3 regions of the Serratia sp. CoH_122_TC_1 genome follow, and region 1 is predicted to be linked to each of the others. Evidence: predicted binding sites of a transcription regulator. Region 1 holds the regulator's gene; each other region holds the start of a gene.
The links. Region 1 encodes LexA, which represses DNA repair genes until DNA is damaged. Its sites were predicted from a motif close to TNCTGTATGTACATACAGNA; they were not measured.

Region 1 (7,733 bases):
GCCTGCCGGCAAGCCGCGCGCCACACCTTACGCAATTGACTGTCATCTCTGGCACCATAAGCATGACCAGAATGCGCTTCTACCGCATAGGCAAAACCATCCAGTGCATAGGCGGTAAAGGTCAGCAAATTCATCAGTACCGCGTTTACTGCCACTACGTCACCGCCAAGCCTGGCGCCGAAGATAGTCAAGGATGCAAAGCACAATTGCAGCAACAATGAACGCAACATGATATCGCGGTTCAACGCAAGCAAACGCCGCAGATTACCGCGCCAGGCATGGCGCAACATCGGAACAGAAATACCGCGTATGCGCATCACTCGCCAGGACAGCCATAAACCCAGCAGCAGCGTAGCGTACTCAGAGACGGCGGTCGCCGTCGCGGCACCTTGCACATTCCAGCCCAGCCCCATGACCAACCAGATATCCAGAACGATATTCAACACATTACCGACTATCAGCAGGATGACCGGCGCCCGCACGTATTGCACGCCAAGCAACCAACCCAAGATCACCATATTTGCCAGCGCTGCCGGTGCGCTCAGCCAACGGATCTCAAGGAACAATCGTGCTTGCTTCAGCACCGCATCGTCACCGCCAACAATCTGCAGCGCCAGATCGATCAACGGATGGCGCAGCAACACGATAACGACGCCGGCCAATACTGCCAGCAACAGCGGCTGCATAAAGGCACGTGCCAATCCCTGTGGGTTTTGTGCGCCCAGCGCCTGTGCCGTCAAACCGGTGGTACTCATGCGCAAAAACAGCAACAACATAAACAGGAAGCTGGTTGCCATCGCCCCGACCGCCACGCCCCCCAAATAAACAGGGCTGTCGAGGTGACCTATCACTGCGGTATCGACCAACCCAAGCAGTGGCACGGTGATATTGGAAAAGATCATCGGTAGCGCGAGGCGCCACAAGGCTTTATCGGTATCGCTGGTGAAGGCGGAAAGCAGGCGCATAGTGGAATGTTCCCGTGTATACCCGTCATCTTTCAAGTTGCAGCGTTGTTATCTGCACTCGCTCATCCCCAGTTACTTACCTGAGTAAGCGCCTGGGGATGAGCGAGTTGGCCGCCTAGCTGCAACTTGAAAGCTATAGGGTATATAGTGAATCAGATATGACATCGCCCCAGAACTGGGGCGACTTAAATCAGAGGACGATGTGTAGGCGTGAGGATTAAACCCAGTCGCCATTGCGGATCACACCGACCGCCAGGCCTTCAATGGTGAAATTCTGCTGGCGCAGATCAACCACAATCGGTTGGAACTCGCTGTTTTCCGGCAATAACTCAACAACATTTCCGTGTTTTTTCAGACGCTTAACTGTAACTTCGTCTTCAATACGCGCCACAACGACCTGGCCGTTACGCACGTCCTGAGTTTTATGTACCGCCAGCAGATCGCCGTCGAGAATACCGATATCACGCATCGACATACCGTTGACCCGCAGCAAGAAATCCGCACTTGGCTTGAACAAGGAAGGATCCACTTTGTAGTGCCCTTCGATATGCTGCTGCGCCAACAGTGGCTCACCGGCGGCAACACGGCCGATCAACGGTAAACCTTCTTCATCTTCCATCAGCAAACGAATGCCGCGCGATGCACCAGAGACGATCTCGATGACGCCTTTACGCGCCAATGCTTTCAGGTGTTCTTCTGCAGCATTTGGCGAGCGGAACCCCAGACGCATGGCGATTTCGGCGCGCGTTGGCGGCATGCCAGTGGACGAAATATGATCGCGAATCAGATCATAGACCTCTTGCTGTCTGGTAGTTAGTGCTTTCATTCCGCCCCCTGTTTGTTTATACAGTCTTGCTGTGAGTATATACAGGTAAGTGCGGCTTGGGAACCGAAGAATGAATAAAAATCAGGGATTAGCGACCCACGTCGCAACAGGGCCACCCCATTCAGGCAAAGTGTTGCCAGAGCACCGAGCCCCAGACAAACAACGCCAAAATAATCGCCAGTGAAACTGCTGCCGACCCCATATCCTTGGACCGGCCCGAAAGCTCATGATGTTCAGTGCCAACCCGATCGACAATCGCTTCTATCGCGCTGTTGAGCATCTCGACGATCATCACCAGCAGCACCGATCCGATCAATAAAATGCGCGCTATCGCACCCACGTCCAGCCAAATCGCCAGTATGATAGCCAGTACGGTGGCGACCAGTTCTTGGCGGAACGCCGCTTCATGCTGCCAGGCAGCGGAAAAGCCTTTATAAGAGTAGCCGGCGGCTTTAATAATACGGGTCAGGCCGGTTGCTTGGTTTGCCATGTTTTTTAGTGCCTTTCACAGAGGTAAGTCATAATTAAAGAGTCTAGGCCAGGAAATGCTTCCGGCTCTCGGTTTTCCAACACCACAGATCTGCTACCCGGTTTCTGGTATGCTTGCGACGCATTGCTAACAAGAGGCTTCACGTTGTTATGTCAGGTTGGCGTAAAATTTATTATAAGCTATTGAATTTACCACTTAAATTGTTGGTAAGAAGTAAGGTTATCCCTTCAGATCCGGTCACGGAGTTAGGGTTGGATCCCTCACGGCCGATTTTGTATGTTTTACCTTATAATTCCAAGGCGGATTTACTGACGCTGCGCACCCAGTGCCTGGCGCAGGATCTGCCCGATCCTCTCAATCCGCTGGAGATAGACGGCACCGTGCTGCCTAGCCACGTGTTTATTCACGACGGCCCGCGCGTGTTCCGCTACTACACACCGAAAGAAGAATCAGTAAAACTGTTTCACGACTATCTGGATCTGCACCGCAGTAATCCGGATCTCGATATTCAGATGCTGCCTGTTTCGGTGATGTTTGGTCGCTCCCCAGGCCGCGAAGGCCACGGCACGCCACATCTACGTCTGCTCAACGGCGTACAGAAGTTCTTCGCCGTGTTGTGGCTCGGCCGCGACAGCTTTGTGCGTTTCTCCAACACCGTCTCACTGCGTCGCATGGCGACTGAACACGGCACGGACAAAACCATCGCACAAAAACTGGCGCGCGTGGCACGAATGCACTTCTCGCGTCAGCGTCTGGCTGCCGTTGGCCCAAGTCTGCCGGCCCGTCAGGACCTGTTCAACAAACTGCTGGCGTCCAAAGCGATCGAAAAAGCGGTCGAAGACGAAGCACGCAGCAAGAAAATTTCCCATGAGAAAGCCCAGCAGAACGCCATTGCACTGATGGAAGAGATCGCCGCCGACTTCTCATATGAAACGGTGCGCCTTTCTGACCGCGTGTTGAGCTGGACCTGGAACCGGCTGTATCAAGGCATCAACGTCACCAACGCTGAACGCGTGCGCCAGTTAGCGCAAGATGGTCATGAGATCGTCTATGTGCCCTGCCACCGCAGCCATATGGACTACCTGTTGCTTTCTTATGTGCTGTACCATCAAGGCTTGGTGCCGCCGCACATTGCCGCCGGTATTAACCTTAACTTCTGGCCGGCTGGCCCCATCTTCCGCCGCCTGGGCGCCTTCTTTATCCGCCGGACGTTCAAAGGCAACAAGCTGTATTCGACGGTGTTCCGCGAATACCTCGGCGAACTCTTTAGCCGCGGTTACTCCGTGGAGTATTTTGTCGAAGGTGGCCGTTCTCGTACCGGACGCCTGCTGGAACCGAAGACCGGCACCCTGTCGATGACCATTCAGGCGATGCTGCGTGGCGGTTCTCGCCCGATCACACTGGTACCGATCTACATCGGCTACGAGCACGTGATGGAGGTGGGCACCTACGCTAAAGAGTTGCGTGGCGCGACCAAAGAAAAGGAGAGCCTGCTGCAGATGCTGCGTGGTCTGCGCAAGCTGCGTAATCTCGGCCAGGGTTATGTCAACTTCGGTGATCCACTGCCGTTGACCACTTACCTGAACCAGAATGTGCCCCAGTGGCGCGACGCGATTGATCCGATCGAATCCCAGCGCCCAAGCTGGTTAACGCCGACGGTCAACGATCTGGCTGCCAAGATCATGGTGCGTATCAACAATGCCGCCGCGGCTAACGCCATGAACCTGTGTTCTACGGCGCTACTGGCTTCACGCCAGCGCTCGCTGACCCGCGAACAGCTGTTAGAACAGCTGGAATGCTATCTGCAACTGATGCGCAATGTGCCTTATGCCAGCGATGTCACCGTACCGACCCAGACGCCGGATGAGCTGCTGGATCACGCGCTGAACATGAATAAGTTTGAGGTCGAGAAGGATAATATCGGCGATATCATCATTCTGCCGCGCGAGCAGGCAGTGCTGATGACCTATTACCGCAATAATATCCATCATCTGCTGGTATTGCCTTCACTGATCGCCACCATCGTGATGCATCACCGCCGGGTTTCTCGCACCGAACTGCTGCGCCAGATCGGGTTGATTTACCCCATGCTGAAGGCGGAGTTGTTCTTGCACAACGACAAAGAACAACTGGCGGAAGTGCTGCGCCCGCTCATCGACGAAATGATCCGTCAGCAACTGATCTGCGATAAGGGTGACGCTCTGGTACTGAATCCAGCACGCATCCGGCCATTGCAATTGCTGGCAGCCGGTATCCGTGAAACGCTGCAACGCTATGCCATCACCATGTCTATCCTCAGTGCGAATCCAAGCATTAATCGCGGAGCACTGGAGAAAGAGAGTCGGATTATGGCCCAGCGTTTGTCAGTGCTGCACGGCATCAACGCACCGGAGTTCTTCGACAAAGCGGTATTCTCAACCCTGGTCGCAACGCTGCGCGAAGAAGGCTATATCAACGATATTGGCGATGCCGTACGTGAGCACACCATGGAGGTGTATAGCATGCTGAGCGATTTGATCACCCCAGAAATCAAATTGACCATTGAGAGTGTCAGCATGCCAGCGGAAACCAACGCACCGTCGGTTGCGCTCGAAGAAGCAGAAGAAAAAGACGAGTAATCCGTTGATACGGAAACGAAAAAGGCACCCAAGGGTGCCTTTTTTATTACCAGTAGCCCGTTAAGCCTGCCAATAACTCAGCGCGATACCGATAAACAGTACCAGCCCGACGTAGTTATTATCCAGGAACGCCTTGAAGCAGGCCTCGCGTTCGCGACCGGCAATCTGCTTTTGCTGATGGATAAATAGGGCACCCGCCAGCAACAGCGACCAATAAAACGCACCGCTCAACTGCGCCAGGTACCCCACCCACACCAGCAGTAGCAAGGTGGCAAACTGCAGCAATCCGATGATCAGCTTGTCGTAACGACCAAACAAAATGGCGGTGGATTTCACGCCAATCTTCAGGTCATCGTCACGATCGACCATGGCATACATTGTATCGTAAGCCACCGTCCAGCAAATATTGGCCAACAGCAATAGCCAACAGCTCAGCGGCAATGATTCGCTCACCGCAGCATAGGCCATTGGGATGCCCCAGCCAAAGGCGACACCCAACACAAACTGCGGCAGATGCGTGACCCGTTTCATAAACGGATAGGCCCATGCCAGCGCGAGCGCCGCCAGCGAAAGCCAGATGCTCATCGCATTCAACGTCAGCACCAGCCCAAAGGAGATCAGCACCAGCACCACAAACAGCACTTTGGCCTCTTTCTCGCTTACCCTGCCACTCGGCATCGGTCGCCCGGCGGTACGCTTCACGTGGCCATCGACTGCCCGATCGGCGTAGTCGTTCACCACGCAACCGGCGGCACGCATCAGGAATACCCCAACCACAAACACCAACAGGATAGACAGCGATGGCACACCCTGCCCCGCCAGCCATAGTGCCCACAGCGTCGGCCACAGCAACAACAAAGTGCCAATCGGTTTATCGATGCGCATCAGATGGCTATAAGCCCGCCACTTGCTTTGAATCACGCTTCCCTCCAAGGTATTGTCTCTCCTCATCATTCTGGGTCCGTACTCTCTGCCGTATACAGTGGCGAAGCAGGCAAAAACAATTCGGTCAGCAACAGCGGTTTGCCCGCCAGCCGCAGGCGGGAACGACGCGCCCACAGGTTCTCTTGCCGGCCAATGTGAATATAATCGCGAGTCAGCTCATTGCTGCTGAACAGATAACGCCCCAGTGGCAGCGTGCCCAAATCCACCAGCGCCAAATCCGGGCCAGTAAGCGTTTCCTGCGGGATCACCGTTCGCCCCAACAACCAAGGTTGGTTGTCGCCCAGTAACACGATTTCACGTAGCCAGTAGCGCGGGCTGTCCGGCAAGTGTTCGGCCTCGTCACCCAACTGATCGCGGGTGACAAAACATTCGCGCTGCGGTTCAACGTGCACACGCCCACAGTGACGCTCAAAACGGCGAGTCATGGACCCTAACTCCATCAACCAGTCGCTAACGGCAGCGGGCACGGGAGGATGTTGCGCAGATAACCACGTTAGCGACGGCAGGATGGAATCCCTATTGCCAGACATTGTTCTACTCCATGCCTGACGCCACGCGTGACGGCGGCGACAGGCCATACAAACTGTTAACAGATGCCCATTGTAACGCAGAAATTCAAAAGCGGCAGGCTGATTCGTGATGTAACACACCGCAAAATCACCACCGAAAAAGCACCGCAATGTCATCTTTCTGCCATCTGTTTTCTTTACCTTCGTTCACCGGAGCGATGGGTATTCTGTGATCGTCAGCAAACTTTCACCTCTGCAGCATTGTTTTATCTACGCGCGTAGATACCCTTGCATCGCAGCGTTGAATCGCCATCAGTCCAACACTTTGTCAGCAAACCTTCTTGCCGACACCAGGGAAACCATCTTTACCGCGATCACGCGATCAAGGCGTGGCGCAGACTAAAAGAGGATATCAATGCCATGAGCGAAACAACGCTTGCAACCCCACAGGCCGCCAGTGAGACGCTGGCGGCCGACGAACGTTTGGCCACCAAAGAGGGGCGCGGTCAATTCTGGCGCGCCACGTTCTCTTGTTGGCTCGGCACCGCCATGGAGTATGTCGATTTTGCCCTGTATGGTCTGGCGGCCGGCATGGTGTTCGGCGACGTGTTCTTCCCCGAAGCCACCCCAATGGTCGCATTATTGGCAAGCTTCGCTACCTATTCCGTCGGGTTTATCGCCCGGCCTATCGGCGCGTTAGTGTTCGGCTGGATTGGCGATCGCAAAGGCCGTCGAGTGGTGTTGCTCACCACGGTCGCGCTGATGGGTGTTTCCACCACGCTGATTGGGCTGATCCCCTCCTACGCACAAATTGGCGTCTGGGCACCCACTTGTCTGGTGATCCTGCGTTTTGCTCAGGGCTTCGGTGCGGGGGCCGAGCTTTCCGGTGGCGCGGTGATGCTGGCAGAATACGCACCGGCCAAGCGCCGTGGTCTGGTCGCTTCAATCATTGCCGTCGGCTCCAATAGCGGCACGTTACTGGCCTCACTGGTGTGGCTGTTGGTGTTGCAACTGGACAAAGCGGATCTGATCGCCTGGGGCTGGCGCATTCCGTTCCTCGCCAGCATCTTGATTGCCGGGGGGGCGTTGTACCTGCGCCGTCACGTGCGTGAAACCCCCGTATTTGAACGCGAGCTGCAGCAAAATCGTCAGCGGATGCTGGATAACACCCCTGTCGCACCGGATAACCGCAGCTACCTGCAACGTACCAAAGCCTTCTGGATCATGCTCGGCCTGCGTATTGGCGAAAACGGCCCATCCTATATGTGCCAGGGGTTTATCGTGGGTTACGTCGCCAAGGTGCTGATGGTGGATAAATCAGTGCCGGCGCTGGCGGTAATGATTGCTTCACTGTGCGGTTTTCTGGTTATCCCGCTTGCC
Region 2 (7,733 bases), on a different contig from region 1:
TCAACTTCAACACCTGCAACATGGAAGGATGCAGGCTGTCATACAGCGACGCTACCCGGGTATTATTGCGATCTACCGCCAGCAGATATTGCGTCAGGTCGTTGGTGCCCACCGAAATAAACTCAACGCGCCCGGCCAGATGCGGGATCATGAAGATCATCGACGGCACTTCCAGCATGATGCCCAGCTTCGGTTTCGGGATTTCATACCCGAGAACCTCTTCCACTTCTCGCCCTGCGCGGTCGATCAAACGCCGAGCCTCGTCGATCTCTTCCAGGCTGGTGATCATCGGCAGCAGAATACCCAGATTGCCCGTGCCCGCATTGGCACGGAGCATGGCCCGCACCTGAATCAAGAATATTTCCGGTTGATCCAGCGTGATACGGATACCGCGCCAGCCCAAGCAGGGGTTTTCTTCGCTGATCGGCATATACGGCAGTTGCTTATCGGCGCCGATATCCAGCGTACGCAGCGTCACTGGCTTATTCGGATACAGTTGAAGCATGCCTTGATACTGCGCGACTTGTTCTTCTTCAGAAGGAAAACCGCTTTGCAGCATGAAGGGGATTTCAGTACGGTACAGGCCAACGCCGTCGACCCGCCCACCCAGCAATTGTTCGTGTTCCGGGCTAAGGCCAGCATTGAGCATGACCTGAACACGCTCGCCACTTTTGAGTTGGGCCGGCTGCTCAACGTCGTCCTCAGCCAGCTTGCTTAATTCTTGTTCTTCGCTGATCAGCCGCTGGTATTCCTGAACCAGTACCGGCTCAGGATCCACCAGCAGTTCACCGCGATAACCATCGACAATCAACAGCCGCTGACTGAGCAGCGCAGGCTGAATATCTGCCCCCATCACCGTCGGCACGCCCATCGCACGCACCAATATCGCCGCATGGGAGTTGGCAGCACCGTCACGCACAACAACACCGACCAGCCTGTCCTGCGGCATTTCGGCCAGCAGTGTGGCAGTCAGCTCATCGGCCACCAGTACAAAACGCGCTGGCCACTGAGTCGCACCTTGGGTGGTGTCGTCGAGGTGGAACAAAAGGCGTTGGCCAAGCGCACGCAGATCGCTTGCACGCTCGCGCATGTAGGTGTCTTGCAGGCTGGCGAACTGCGCGGCAAAGACTTCAATCACCTGTTTAACCGCCCATTCAGCCACAGAACCGGCATCAATCTCGGCAAACAATTCGCGTTTAAGACGGGCGTCGTTCAACAGGTGAGAATAGAGATCGAAGATCGCCGCGCTCTCTTTTTGCGAGCTGGCGGCAAAGCGCTTGCTGAAGCGACGGAATTCCGCCCCGGCTTCTTCAAGCGCCTGAGTCAGGCGTTCCCGCTCGCTCGCGGTATCGAGCGTCGAGGCCTTATAAACTTGATCGAGTGAAGGCTGGCTGCTGTCCTGCCAGCCCTCCGCCACCGCAACGCCCGGTGAGGCCGCCAGTGCGCGAATACGCGTCTGTCGGTATTGACCGAAAATGGCGTTAAGCTGTGACTGCGAGAGGATCCCGGCCATCTGCGTGGCAAGCGTCACCATGAAGGATTCTTCGCTTTCGTCAAACTGACGTAGCTCACGCTGCTGCACCACCAACACGCCCAGCAATTGGCGGCGATGAATGATCGGCACGCCGAGGAAGGATCGGAAACGATCCTCCTTCACCTGAGGAATGTATTTGAAGCTGGGGTGACTTTGCGCATCCGCCAGGTTAATAGGCTCCGCACGGCGCCCGACCAACCCGACGACACCTTCATCAAATGCCAACGCGATGACACGCCCACGCGGTTTTTTTAACCCGCGTGTCGCCATCAGGTAGTAGCAGCGGCGGTCGTTGTCCGCCAGATAGATGGAACAGACCTCCGTATCCATTGCCAGACAGGTTTCATTAACCAAAAGATCCAGCGCATCTGTCAGACTGGCCGCCGCGGCCACCTTCTCAACAATTTCTCGCAAGCGCGTGAGCATAGTCGGCTTAACTTAACCTCTCTTCCGGCGATAAGCGGGGATCTGCCGCTGTGCTGCCTGCTCCTGCATTGGCATCACGGTCACGGCGAATTCTTTCATCACCCGGCGGTATACGTCACGTTTGAACGACACCACCTGGCGCACCGGATACCAAAAACTCACCCAGCGCCAACCGTCAAACTCCGGCGTGCTGCTGCGTTGCATATTGATATCAGCGTCATTGCACATTAACTGCAACAGAAACCATTTCTGCTTTTGGCCGATACAAACCGGCTTTGTGTCCCAACGCACCAAACGTTTTGGCAATTTATAGCGCAACCAGTTGCGGGTTGAGGCCAGGATACGCACATCCTTTTTACTCAGCCCCACTTCTTCGAACAGCTCACGGTACATTGCCTGTTCTGCGGTTTCACCAGGGTTAATCCCACCTTGGGGAAACTGCCAGGAGTGTTGACCGTAACGGCGAGCCCACAGGACTTGCCCCTGACGATTACAGATTACGATACCAACATTCGGGCGGTAGCCATCATCATCGATCACCGGACTACCTCGATAAGCTTAAATTCGCATAGATACCCTGATTGTTTCACACAAGCTACAGGCGGTAAACCACTGCTTTGCGGCCCTGCAAACCGGATAACATTGGGATAACTCACAGATAATGGCAAAGTTATAAACATGCAGGGCAATTTCACCGCGGTTTTATTCACTTTTTCTGTGGATAGGTGTGTGAAGAACTCAAGGGATAAGCCGGTAAAACTCTGACAAGCTCAAAAACCCATAAAAAACGAAAACCAAATTAATACCTTTAAAATAAGAAGTTATGGATTTATCAACAGACATGTACAGAGCAAAAATGTGATCTATGTCCGTTAAGGATCCTGGCCTGGTGAAAGATCCACCAACGTCGTTTTTATCCACAGATTATTCGTGTAAGTTACGCACAAAACGGACAATTTCGCAAAAAGGTGCCCACGTCAAGGCTGTAAATCGAACCAGTGATCGGTAAAAATTTGGGTTATCCCATAAATCTGTGGATAAATAGGTGTAAGATCCTGTTTATTGTCGGTGGCTTCTGGTGCACAAGCGTCGTCAGGAATTTTCTCCCCGCCATGTGTCAGAAAAAAAGTCATGAAAAATCATGCTACTATTATTCTTTTCCCCAGCCACTTCCGGCAAAAGTTATCTGTGTACAAATGCAGTACGTTTTTCAACCAAATCTAACAGGCTTGTATTATGGCGTTTTTATCTCCTCTGCCCGCTCCTCCCAAAAACGAGCAACAGCTGTTTGAACGGGCGCAACAGCTTGCCGGTTGCAGCCTGGGTGAGCTGGCCGAACGCGCACAGTTGGCTATCCCTAAGGACCTGAAGCGCGATAAAGGCTGGGTTGGCATGCTGTTGGAACAATATCTTGGCGCCATGGCAGGCAGCAAACCGGAGCAGGATTTCCCCGAATTGGGTATCGAGTTAAAAACGATTCCGATAGACGCCGCCGGTAAACCACTGGAAACCACCTTCGTCTGCGTTGCCCCCTTAACCGGCAATAGCGGTGTAACCTGGGCCAGCAGCCACGTGCGCTATAAACTGGCGCGTGTATTGTGGATCCCGGTTGAAGGTGAACGGCAAATCCCGCTGGCGCAACGTCGCATCGGTTCTCCGTTGTTATGGAGCCCTAACGCGGTTGAAGAAGAAATGCTGCGCCGCGACTGGGAAGAATTGATGGATTTGATCGTGCTCGGCCACGTCGAACAGATCACGGCTCGACACGGTGAAGTACTGCAACTTCGGCCCAAGGCCGCCAACAGTAAAGCGCTAACGGAAGCCATCGGTGAACAGGGGCAGCCGATCCTCACCTTGCCGCGCGGCTTTTATCTGAAGAAAAGTTTTACCGGCGCGCTATTGGCAAGACATTTTCTCATCTGATCGCGTTTGTTTAGGTCACGTTTAGCTAACGGTGTCGCCGTATCAATAAACGGGTATAATTCAGCCTTGGCTTTTTATTAAGGTGTGCTGGGCAATGTTCGAGTGGATTGTGGATCCCAATGCCTGGTTAGCGTTAGGTACGCTGACCATTCTTGAGATCGTTCTGGGTATTGATAACATTATTTTCCTTTCCCTGGTGGTGTCCAAACTGCCGAAAGCGCAACAGAATAAAGCGCGCCGTCTCGGGTTGGCGGGTGCAATGTTAATGCGCCTGGGGCTGTTGGCCTCTATCGCCTGGGTGATCCGTCTGACCCACCCGCTGTTTACCGTGATGGAACACAGCATTTCCGCACGCGATCTGATCCTGCTTCTGGGCGGGTTGTTCCTGATTTGGAAAGCCAGCAAAGAGATTCATGAAACCATCGAAGGCTCAGAGGAAGAACACAACACGAAAGTGCACAGTTTCTTTGGCGCCATCGTACAAATTATGCTGCTGGATATCATTTTCAGCCTGGACTCGGTGATCACCGCAGTAGGTCTGTCTGACCACCTGTTTATCATGATGGCCGCTGTGGTCATTGCCGTTGGCGTCATGATGTTTGCCGCCCGCCCGATTGGCGAGTTTGTTAACCGCCACCCTTCGGTGAAAATGCTGGCGCTGGCATTCCTGATCCTGGTCGGCTTCACACTGATGTTGGAAAGCTTCCAGGTACATGTACCAAAAGGCTACATTTACTTTGCGATGTTCTTCTCAATGTCGGTTGAAGCGCTCAACTTGATGCGCAGCAAGAAAAAGCAGGTCTCTGAGTAATGCCTCTGCGGGAGTGTGCAAAAGCCGCTCCCGCAATATTGTCCGCCGTTCCCAACGCTGCTCGATCCCACTTTCTCTTACAGAGATAAGGACTTATCCGAAACACGGCGCATCTAGAGTTTGCTAATCTAAGAAGAGACTTCTTTTCTGCATACATAAACGAGGATCGGCAGGATGAAAAAGTGGGTAATGGCAGTTTCGGCACTGGTTATCGCCGCCGGGTTGGCGGGATGTTCCAGCGATTACGTTATGGCGACTAAAGACGGCAATATGATCCTGACCCAGGGCAAACCGGAAATCGACAAAGATACCGGCCTGATCAGCTATAAAGATGAAAAAGGTAACAGTCGCCAAATCAACGGTGATCAGGTTTCACAGGTTATCGAGCGTTAAACACCCTGACTATACCCTATAGCTTTCACGTTGCAGCCAGGCCCCCAGCTCGTTTGTACCCAAATATTGTAGGGACGAGTTTATTCGTCCCTACAGTCGCTGAAGTCAGTGACAAATCTGCCGGGAACCTATTTGATCGCCGCAGCTTGAAAGACCGCCTCTGTGATACACGATAGCCGCCTCTCGCACTGAATCCTCTTCCCCCATCTTCTCCGCTTGGTTATAGTCGAGAAAGGCGATATACCGCCTTGCAGGCTGTTTGCCGCAGCCTGCCCTTTGGCTCCTGTTTCACCGGGCGGTACAGCCCGTAGCGCTAACATGAAAGGAAGGCCGTTAATGCAATACCACCGTATTCCCCACAGTTCTTTAGAAGTGAGCGTGCTGGGACTGGGCACCATGACCTTTGGCGAACAGAACAGTGAAGCCGATGCCCACGCGCAACTCGACTATGCATTAGCCGCTGGCGTCAACCTGATCGACACCGCAGAGATGTACCCGGTACCGCCCCGTCCAGAAACCCAGGGGTTGACTGAGCAATACATCGGCAGTTGGATCAAGGCACGCGGCAATCGTGAGAAGATCGTGCTGGCCAGCAAGATCGCCGGACCGGTGCGTGGCACCGATAGCAGCATCCGCCCGCAGCAGGCATTAGACCGCAAAAATATCCGCGCAGCTCTGGATGCCAGCCTGAAGCGACTAAACACCGATTATCTCGATCTCTACCAGCTGCACTGGCCGCAGCGAGCGACCAATTTCTTCGGCAAGCTTAATTATCAATACACCGACGATAAAGCCACCGTCACCCTGCTGGAAACGCTGGAAGCCCTGACCGAACAGGTACGTGCCGGTAAAATCCGCTATATCGGGGTGTCTAATGAAACGCCATGGGGCGTGATGCGTTATCTGCAATTGGCTGAAAAGCACGAGTTACCGCGCATCGTCTCTATTCAGAACCCCTACAGCCTGCTGAACCGCAGTTTTGAAATAGCCCTGGCCGAGATCAGCCAGCATGAGGGCGTCGAACTGCTGGCCTATTCCAGCCTGGCGTTCGGTACGCTCAGTGGCAAATACCTGAACGGTGCCAAGCCTGCCGGAGCGCGTAATACGCTATTTAGCCGCTTTAACCGCTACTCTGCGCCGCAAACGCAGCTGGCCATTGCAGAATATGTCGCATTAGCCAAAAAACACGGGCTGGATCCGTCACAAATGGCGCTGGCCTTTGTACGTCAGCAACCTTTCGTTGCCAGTACCCTGCTGGGCGCCACCACGTTAGAGCAACTGAAAACCAACATCGACAGTTTCGACGTGGTGTTGAATGAAGACGTTCTTCAAGGGCTGGAAGAAATCCATACCCGCTTTACTATTCCTGCACCATAAATCATGTGGGGCGCGTAAATGAACCGCGCCCCATCTGTTATTTTGCCCGCCGCTGCGACAACCACAGTGCGCTTATCGCCAGCGCAAACACCACGCCAAAACCAATTCCTACGCCAACCACCGGCACGCTGACTTTCACCGCCAGAGAATACAGCCCGAGCATCAGCAACATTGCGGTGTTCTCTCCCAGGTTTTGCACCGCGATCGCATTGCCTGCCCCCACCGAGTTTTTGCCCCGTTCCTGTAATAAGGCATTCAGCGGTACCACAAAGAAGCCGCCCAACACGCCGATAATCAACAACACCACATAGGCGTTAAACAGGGTCGTTTGCAGTGCAAATACCGCCACAGCGACACCGATCAAAATCCCGGCAGGCATGCAGCGTTTCACCGTCTCCAACGTGACAAAGCGCGCGGCGGCACCGGTCCCCACCACAATCCCAACCGCCACCATCGCATTGAGTAGCGTTGGCGTGGCGTTATCCGTGATACCGAGCGCCACGGGTACCCACAGCACCAGCAGAAAACGCAGTGTGACCCCTGCGCCCCAGAACAGGCTGGTACCAATCAATGAAAAACGTGTCTGACCATCGCGCCACAGCACCACGCAAGCGTTGAAGAAAGCGCGAGTCATGGCACGCGGCGTCCAGGAAACCGCCGGATGCGCCGCCGGCAAGCGCGGAATATACAGGTTGGCGATCACCGCAGCCGCATAGACCAATGCACACACCGCCAGCGCCGCCACGATATGCCAATCGGCCAATATACCACCGGCCACAGAGCCAATCAGGATCGCAGCAATAGTGGAAGCCTCCATCAGGCCGTTGGCCTTGACCAGTTTTTCACCGCCGGTGATCTCCCCCAGAATGCCGTATTTTGCCGGCGAATAGGCTGCGGCGCCGACACCCACCAGGCTATAACCAAGGAACGGATTGAGCCCAAAACAGATGACCAGTGCGCCAGCCAGCTTCAATCCATTGGACACCATCATCACTCGCCCCTTGGCGAAACTGTCGGCGACCTGACCGACAAAGGGAGCTAGAACGATGTAGGTCGCGACAAAAGCCATTTGCAAAATCGGCTGACTCCAGTCCGGGTAGAGTTGTTGTTTGATCAGCGCCAGCGTGGCGAACAGCAACGCATTATCGCCAAAAGCGGACAGGAACTGCGCACAGATCACGGCGATCATACTGCGTGAAAGCAGAGGTGAATCAGTATTCAACGTCGAGCTCATCAGACTGTCTCCGGCTGTTCAGCCATGTTACGCAG
Region 3 (7,733 bases), on a different contig from region 1:
CATCGAGGCGTTCTTTTAACGTCCAGTGCTTATTGTCCAGATCGCTATATTGAATAAATTGTGCGTCATTATCAGCCATGGTCTAACCCTCAATTCAAGTTTAAATGGTGTGAAAACCCGTTGAATATGAAGGGAAGGCTTGGCAGTCGCCAGACGGCATGGTTCTGTCAGTGTTGGTACAACAGCGGGTGTCCTTAGCAAAGCACCCGTTCTCGATCTTCAATAAGAAGTGGGGCGAAATATTTCACGCCCCGCCTGTCACACTGCCAAATAGGCATTGATCAATTCCTCATCCAACTGTTCCAGTGTGCCATCTGCCACACTGCGTCCCTGATCCATGAGGCAAAAACGATCCGCTACGCGACGAACAAACGGCAGTTTGTGCTCGACTAACAGGATAGTCATACCCAGTTCGCGGTTAAGTTTACGAATCACGTTAGCGATGTCGCCAGCGATCGTCGGCTGAACGCCGTGAGTGGGTTCATCGAGTATCAGTAACTCGGGTTCCAATACCAGGGCACGGCCAATCGCCAGCTGTTGTTGTTCACCGTCGCCTAAGTCGCCGGCGCGGCGACTGCGCATTTCCCGCAGGTTGGGGAACAGGGCGTAAATCAATGGCGGAATACGGCGGGTCTTATCGCGGCCGGCCATGAGTGCTACCTGCAGATTTTCTTCTACGCTGAGCTGAGAAAAGATCTGCCGGCCCTGGGGTACATAGCTGATTCCCAGAGCGGCTCGGGTTTCAACCGGTTGCTGTAATAGATTCTGCGGAGGTTCGCCGGCCAATTGCCAGGTCATGCTGCCACTGACGACAGGCAAGTGACCCATAATACAGTTGACCAGTGTGGTTTTTCCCACGCCGTTACGGCCAATCAGCACCGTACATTGGCCGCGTTGCAGCTCAAGATTGATGTCCCAAAGGGTGTGATTTTGGCCGTAGAACTGATTTACTGCCCTTAAACTCAACATTTGGCATTTCTCCTCAAAGACCTGTATTCCACTCGTGGATGTACGCCCCCTTGGGGCGCTGGCGGAACGTCCCCTCAACGGGCCGCGCTGTTCGCACCGGGTAGTGCGACAGGACGACCGGCGCAGGAACGTTAATCGAACTCTCTACTTCCTTGTTTTTTCCAATCCTTGTTGCCGTTTCCGCGTTTGCGGTTTCTTTCCCGAGTGTCTTAATGTCCAGAATAAAATGCTGTTAAGCTACCTTTAATGAGGTAGTTAGGTTCAGGCTTAAATCAGCAATAGGGAGCCAAAAATGGCGACTAATAGCTGTTTATCAGCGTTCTTTTGTTTTTTACACGCAAATGATGGCTATTTCGTGCTGCCTTTTGAGTGAACGGATAGCCGATCATTTCCCCGTTCATTAGTGGATATTTATCCCGGTAGTTATTGGGTATGCAAAGGTAATGCAAGCTATGGGCCAACTTTTGAAATCAGTTAAAAATGAGGGATTGTTATTGCCTTGTTAACGGCTGGCCGGGCTAAGGCAAGGGTGTTGAACAAGTGAGAAAAGCGGGGGAAAGTTAACGCGGACGATTTTTGCACTCTTCCAGTGCTCTGCAGAATGGTTATGGTGCAAGCTGTTTCGGCGGTTGTGGAAAGATGCAACAGGTGACGGCAACAATGAGATAAATCTGTTTTTGGCAATGGGGCTTTTTAGCATTAATCGGCATAAACAAAGCGATATTTCTGTGAAAAAATAACTAAAAAAGCCGTTCAGGCAATGAGAAATGGCAAAAAGCGTTCTTTCTGCAACTCCCGTCGCTGGCGGGGCGGTGAGAGTTATCCACTATTCCTGTGGATAACCTTGTGCATTAGATTTAGAAAAGCGGTTTGAAGCGAGAGCTGACGCGGGTTCTGTTCGCTTTGTCCGCAATCTCGTCTTTTTTATAAATTAGTTATTTATCAATAAATTAACTAAAATCAAGCGGCCAATGTATTGATGAAGTCTCTATGTATGATTTTTCACCGCAGTGCTATCAATAAGTTAATTCGTGGCGGATTTTGGGGATAAATCTGTTATTGACAATAAAAATGTCACGCCGCTGTAACCCTGCCGGTGCATTCCGCCTGGTTTGACGCACGCTAAACAGACGAATCGCTTGAAGCTGGTTTTATATCCAGTATCATAGGCACTGGCGAAAATCGCCGGGGCTTTCCATAATTAGAGGCCATTCATCGAGCATCAGCTCTATGGCCGCCTGAGCGCGCACATCTCCACAGGGTAGCCGAGTCAATGAGTAAAATTTTCAAACTGCATTCTGATTTCAAACCGGCCGGCGATCAGCCGCAAGCCATCAGTAAGCTGGAAGAGGGCCTGGAAGACGGCCTGGCTCACCAGACGCTGTTGGGCGTTACCGGTTCGGGTAAGACCTTCACTATCGCCAATGTGATCGCCGATCTGAACCGGCCAACCATGGTGCTGGCACCCAACAAAACGCTGGCGGCACAGCTTTACGGCGAGATGAAAGAGTTCTTTCCCGAGAATGCGGTCGAGTATTTTGTTTCTTACTACGACTACTACCAACCCGAAGCCTACGTCCCGAGTTCCGACACGTTTATTGAGAAAGACGCCGCGGTGAATGAACACATCGAACAAATGCGCCTTTCTGCGACTAAAGCGTTGCTGGAGCGTCGTGATGTTATCGTGGTGGCGTCGGTGTCCGCGATCTACGGCTTGGGCGATCCGGATCTGTACCTGAAGATGATGCTGCATTTGACCAAAGGCATGATTATCGATCAGCGTTCGATTCTGCGCCGCTTGGCAGAGCTGCAATATACCCGTAACGATCAGGCCTTCCAGCGTGCAACTTTCCGCGTACGTGGCGAGGTGATCGATATTTTCCCGGCTGAATCAGACGAGTTGGCGCTGCGCATTGAGCTGTTTGACGAAGAAGTTGAACGGCTTTCGCTGTTTGATCCCTTGACCGGGCAGATCGAGCAGATAGTGCAGCGCTTTACCATTTATCCAAAGTCGCACTACGTGACGCCGCGTGAGCGGATCCTGCAGGCGATGGAAGAGATCAAAGTGGATCTGGCCGAGCGGCGAAAGGTGTTGCTGGCCAACAATAAACTGCTGGAAGAACAACGTTTGACGCAACGCACCCAGTTTGATCTGGAGATGATGAACGAACTGGGCTATTGCTCCGGCATTGAAAACTACTCGCGCTATCTGTCAGGGCGTGGAGAAGGTGAGCCGCCCCCAACGCTGTTTGATTATTTACCGGCGGATGGCCTGCTGGTGGTCGACGAATCCCACGTCACCATTCCGCAAATCGGGGCCATGTTCAAGGGCGACCGTTCGCGTAAGGAAACCTTGGTCGAATACGGTTTCCGTCTGCCTTCGGCACTGGACAACCGCCCGCTGCGTTTTGAAGAATTTGAAGCACTGGCTCCGCAGACGATTTATGTGTCAGCTACGCCAGGCAAGTATGAGCTGGAGAAATCCGGTGATGACATCATCGATCAGGTTGTGCGGCCGACTGGGCTACTGGATCCTCAGATAGAAGTGCGGCCTGTGACGACGCAGGTGGATGACCTGCTTTCCGAGATCCGTAAGCGGGTGGCGATCAACGAACGCGTGTTGGTCACCACCTTGACCAAACGCATGGCGGAAGACCTGACGGAATACCTGGAAGAACACGGTGAGCGCGTACGTTACCTGCATTCGGACATTGATACCGTAGAACGTGTCGAAATCATTCGTGACCTGCGCCTGGGCGAGTTTGATGTGCTGGTGGGTATCAACTTACTGCGTGAGGGGTTGGACATGCCTGAGGTGTCACTGGTGGCGATTTTGGACGCCGATAAAGAAGGCTTCCTGCGTTCTGAACGTTCGTTAATCCAGACCATTGGCCGTGCTGCGCGTAACCTGAACGGCAAGGCGATTCTTTACGGCGACAGAATTACCGACTCAATGGCCAGGGCGATCGGCGAGACTGAACGCCGCCGCGCCAAACAGCAGGCGTTCAACGAAGAAAACGGCATTGTGCCACAGGGCCTGAACAAGAAAATTTCCGATATTCTGCAGCTGGGCAAACCGGGTAATCGCGGTAAAGGCCGAGGGAAGGGCAAGGCGGCGGAAAATACCGAGCAATACCAGAACCTCACGCCGAAAGCGCTGGATCAAAAAATCCGCGAGCTGGAAGCGCAGATGTACACCCACGCACAGAACCTTGAGTTCGAACAGGCGGCGGGCTTGCGCGACGAGATTCACCAACTGCGCGAGCAGTTTATCGCTATTTCGTGACCGGTTGGGGCGCCGCGGAGCGCGGCGCTGCCAAACATAAAGTCCTTGTCGCTCCCGCCAAAGCTGATTATGGTGTGCGGCCAATTCACTACAACGAGCTACCGATCATGACCGAACACCAGTCCAAAGACCCGCTGCACGGCGTCACTCTGGAACAACTTCTGAATAAACTGGTGGAGAGCTACGGTTGGTCGGGGCTGGCTGAACGCATTCGCATCAACTGCTTCAGCAGTGATCCCAGCATTAAGTCCAGCCTCAAGTTTTTGCGTCGTACCCCTTGGGCGCGCAAGCAGGTGGAAGATCTTTACATCGACATGATCGAAAAAGCCGCCAGCGATAACCCGTGGTTGCGTGGCGGCAAGTAAGTGCTTAGGCGCGGGTGCCTAATTCGATCAACGCCTGATCCAGCGCCTGGCGCAGCAATTGACGATCGTGGCGGTAGGGGATATCGGTCGCTTCCAGCGGTTGTTTGATCACCACGCGATCTTGCACTTCACTGGCATCCACCGAGGGGCCGACAATCAGCGCGTCGATCATCTGGCGACCAATCTTCTCTTCCATCAGCTCCAGCTTATTTTTCAGCGTCAAGGCTGCAGCCGCGACGCTCAGTTCCCGTCCCAGGTTACCGATATAAATCATATTGGCGCTGCTGCGGCGCAAGGCCTGCGTGAGGTCATCAAGCAGCAGCAGGGGCATCAGGCTGGTCAGGAAGCTACCTGGCCCGATCAGAATCACATCGGCCTGTGCAATGGCATCCAGCGCTTCGCGCGTCGCGTTGACGCGCGGTGACAGCATCAACTCTTGCGGCATGTCGGTCAGTTGATCGACATTCACTTCACCGTAGACATGGTTGCCTTCGTGGTCGTGCGCCATCAGATCCACGGGCTGCTCGGACATCGGGATCAGGGCTGCATCTACCTTCAGTAAGCTTCGCACCAGATTGATCGCTTCCAGTGGGCGAACGCTGAGGTGATCCAATGCCTTCAGCATCAGGTTGCCGAGGTTGTGTCCCGAGAGCTCACCATTGCCGCTGAAACGATATTCAAACATGGCGGAAGCCACGCTCGGTTCCGTGATCAACTGATTGAGGCAGTTACGGGTGTCGCCCCAGGCGATGCCGCCTTCTGAACGTCGGATACGGCCGGTTGAGCCGCCGTTATCGGTGGTGGTGACAATACCGGTTAAACGGGATCCTAAAGACGACAGGGAAGACATTACGCGGCCCAGGCCATGGCCACCACCTAATGCCACCACCCGATCGAGATCGGCCAGGGTACGATTACGCATAAATTTCCTTACAAAGGGGCTTAACTGCCCGCATAAAGTAGCGGATTTGGCGCAAAAACGCGAAAAAGAGTGTGATTCACGTGATTCCGGTCAATTCGTCTGCGTAAAGGGCGTTTATCATGGTTTATCAGATTTGGAGCCGCCTAAAATCGCTGTATACACAATTATATAGCGAAATTGCGCGTTGGCTATCCAGTTTGTTTAGCGCTAGAATTCTGATGAAAACCACGGTTTCGTTCCGGCTACTCAATCAGTAGGAACTGAAACCAAAACTCCTAGCCTCTGGGCCTACGTTGTTCTCGCGGATGATATGGCGCTTTGGCCGTGGCGAAGTTAGCCACCAGGGTGCAGAGTGGAAACGCTCGCGCCTCCCGACTTTGGAAGGTGTTATGGTGCCGCAACTCATTGATGCTTATGAGCGTAAGTTCTATTACTTGCGCCTGTCGATTACCGACGTGTGTAACTTTCGTTGCACCTACTGCCTGCCGGATGGCTATCGTCCTAATGGTAGCCCAAAAACCTTCTTGTCACTGGATGAGATCAGACGTGTTAGCCGCGCATTCGCCGAGCTGGGCACAGAAAAAGTGCGCCTGACCGGCGGCGAGCCCTCGCTGCGTCGCGATTTTACCGAGATCATTGCCGCCGTGCGTGAAAACCCGGCTATACGCCAGCTTGCCGTGACCACGAATGGCTACCGTCTGGCGCGCGACGTCGCCGGCTGGCGTGATGCCGGCCTGACGGCAATCAACGTCAGCGTCGACAGCCTGGATCCCCGACAATTTCATGCCATCACCGGCCAAGATAAATTCCGTCAGGTGATGGAGGGTATCGATGCCGCTTTCACTGCCGGTTTCAACAAGGTCAAGGTTAATGCCGTGCTGATGCGTGATGTTAACCATCAGCAATTGGGTACCTTCCTGCACTGGATAAAAGACCGCCCAATCCAACTGCGTTTTATCGAACTGATGGAAACCGGCGAGGGCGGAGAACTGTTCCGCAAACACCACGTGTCTGGCGATGTGATTCGCTTACAGCTGGAGCAGCAAGGTTGGCAGCGCCAGCCACGCGGCCGTAGCGACGGTCCGGCCCAGGTGTTCAGTCACCCGGACTATCAGGGCGAGGTGGGCTTAATCATGCCGTACGAGAGAGATTTCTGTGCCAGTTGCAACCGACTGCGGGTGTCCGCCATCGGTAACCTGCACCTGTGTCTGTTTGGTGAACAGGGCATTACCTTGCGCGATCTGCTGGCGGATGACAGCCAGCTTGAGGAATTGAAGGATCGCATTCAGGGCGGGCTGCTGACCAAAAAGCAAACCCACTTCCTGCACCAGGGCAACAGTGGCATCACGCAAAACCTGTCGTTTATCGGCGGCTGATACCCGGCATATTTCAAGCCGCAGCCTTGTTGGCTGCGAGCGTGCACCCCAGTCACTGACTTGAGTCAGCGCCTGGGGATTGACGCACTGGCCGCCGAGCTGCAACTTGAAATCTATTGGGTATCCTAAACAGGAGCATATTGAACAATGAGTCATGCCAGCAGTGAATTCATTCCGGCACATATCGCTATTTTGACCGTTTCAGACAGTCGTGGTGAAGCAGAAGATACCTCCGGCCAATACCTGCAGGAAGCCGCGCTTGAAGCGGGGCACCAGGTTGTGGATCGCGCCATCAGCAAAGACGACATTTATCAAATCCGTGCACAAGTTTCCGCGTGGATCGCCGACGAAAAAGTTCAGGCAGTGCTGATTACCGGCGGCACCGGTTTTACGGCCCGTGATAACACGCCGGAAGCCCTGTTGCCGCTGTTTGATCGTGAAGTGGAAGGGTTCGGCGAGCTGTTCCGCATGGTGTCTTATGAAGAGATTGGCACCGCCACCATCCAATCGCGTGCCTTGGCTGGGATTGCTAACCAGACGGTGATTTTTGCCATGCCTGGATCGACCCGGGCCTGCCGTACGGCCTGGGAACGTATTATTGGAGAGCAACTGGACGCACGCCACCGTCCGTGCAACTTCCTGCCACATCTGAAGAAATAAAAATATGACGCAGCTAACTCACATTAACGCCGCGGGCGAAGCCCATATGGTCGATGTTTCCGCTAAAGCTGAGACGGTGCGCGAGGCGCGTGCCGAGGCTTTCGTGGAGATGCTACCCGCAACTCTGGCGATGATTATCGACGGCAGTCACCACA

Region 2: mutH (DNA mismatch repair endonuclease MutH) is a predicted target of LexA. The motif match lies at 3,145-3,164, and genes of this name have one in related genera.
Region 3: uvrB (excinuclease ABC subunit UvrB) is a predicted target of LexA. The motif match lies at 2,113-2,132, and genes of this name have one in related genera.

What each region holds. Positions count from the first base shown of each region.
Region 1 is NZ_JBXWLA010000005.1:50,432-58,164, reverse strand. Features, by position in the region: gene dinF (MATE family efflux transporter DinF) at 1-965, opposite strand, end outside; gene lexA (transcriptional repressor LexA) at 1,183-1,791, opposite strand; gene AC2FC2_RS07810 (diacylglycerol kinase) at 1,913-2,281, opposite strand; gene plsB (glycerol-3-phosphate 1-O-acyltransferase PlsB) at 2,431-4,899, shown strand; gene ubiA (4-hydroxybenzoate octaprenyltransferase) at 4,960-5,853, opposite strand; gene ubiC (chorismate lyase) at 5,850-6,374, opposite strand; gene AC2FC2_RS07790 (MFS transporter) at 6,774-7,733, shown strand, end outside.
Region 2 is NZ_JBXWLA010000010.1:119,156-126,888, reverse strand. Features, by position in the region: gene ptsP (phosphoenolpyruvate--protein phosphotransferase) at 1-1,960, opposite strand, end outside; gene rppH (RNA pyrophosphohydrolase) at 1,973-2,500, opposite strand; gene mutH (DNA mismatch repair endonuclease MutH) at 3,197-3,883, shown strand; gene AC2FC2_RS14660 (TerC family protein) at 3,978-4,694, shown strand; gene AC2FC2_RS14655 (YgdI/YgdR family lipoprotein) at 4,869-5,087, shown strand; gene AC2FC2_RS14650 (NADP(H)-dependent aldo-keto reductase) at 5,424-6,464, shown strand; gene lplT (lysophospholipid transporter LplT) at 6,502-7,698, opposite strand; gene aas (bifunctional acyl-ACP--phospholipid O-acyltransferase/long-chain-fatty-acid--ACP ligase) at 7,698-7,733, opposite strand, start outside.
Region 3 is NZ_JBXWLA010000001.1:541,337-549,069, reverse strand. Features, by position in the region: gene AC2FC2_RS02520 (hypothetical protein) at 1-79, opposite strand, end outside; gene AC2FC2_RS02515 (ATP-binding cassette domain-containing protein) at 259-969, opposite strand; gene uvrB (excinuclease ABC subunit UvrB) at 2,243-4,255, shown strand; gene AC2FC2_RS02505 (VF530 family protein) at 4,363-4,620, shown strand; gene yvcK (uridine diphosphate-N-acetylglucosamine-binding protein YvcK) at 4,625-5,542, opposite strand; molybdenum cofactor riboswitch at 5,803-5,945, shown strand; gene moaA (GTP 3',8-cyclase MoaA) at 5,932-6,918, shown strand; gene moaB (molybdenum cofactor biosynthesis protein B) at 7,066-7,578, shown strand; gene moaC (cyclic pyranopterin monophosphate synthase MoaC) at 7,583-7,733, shown strand, end outside.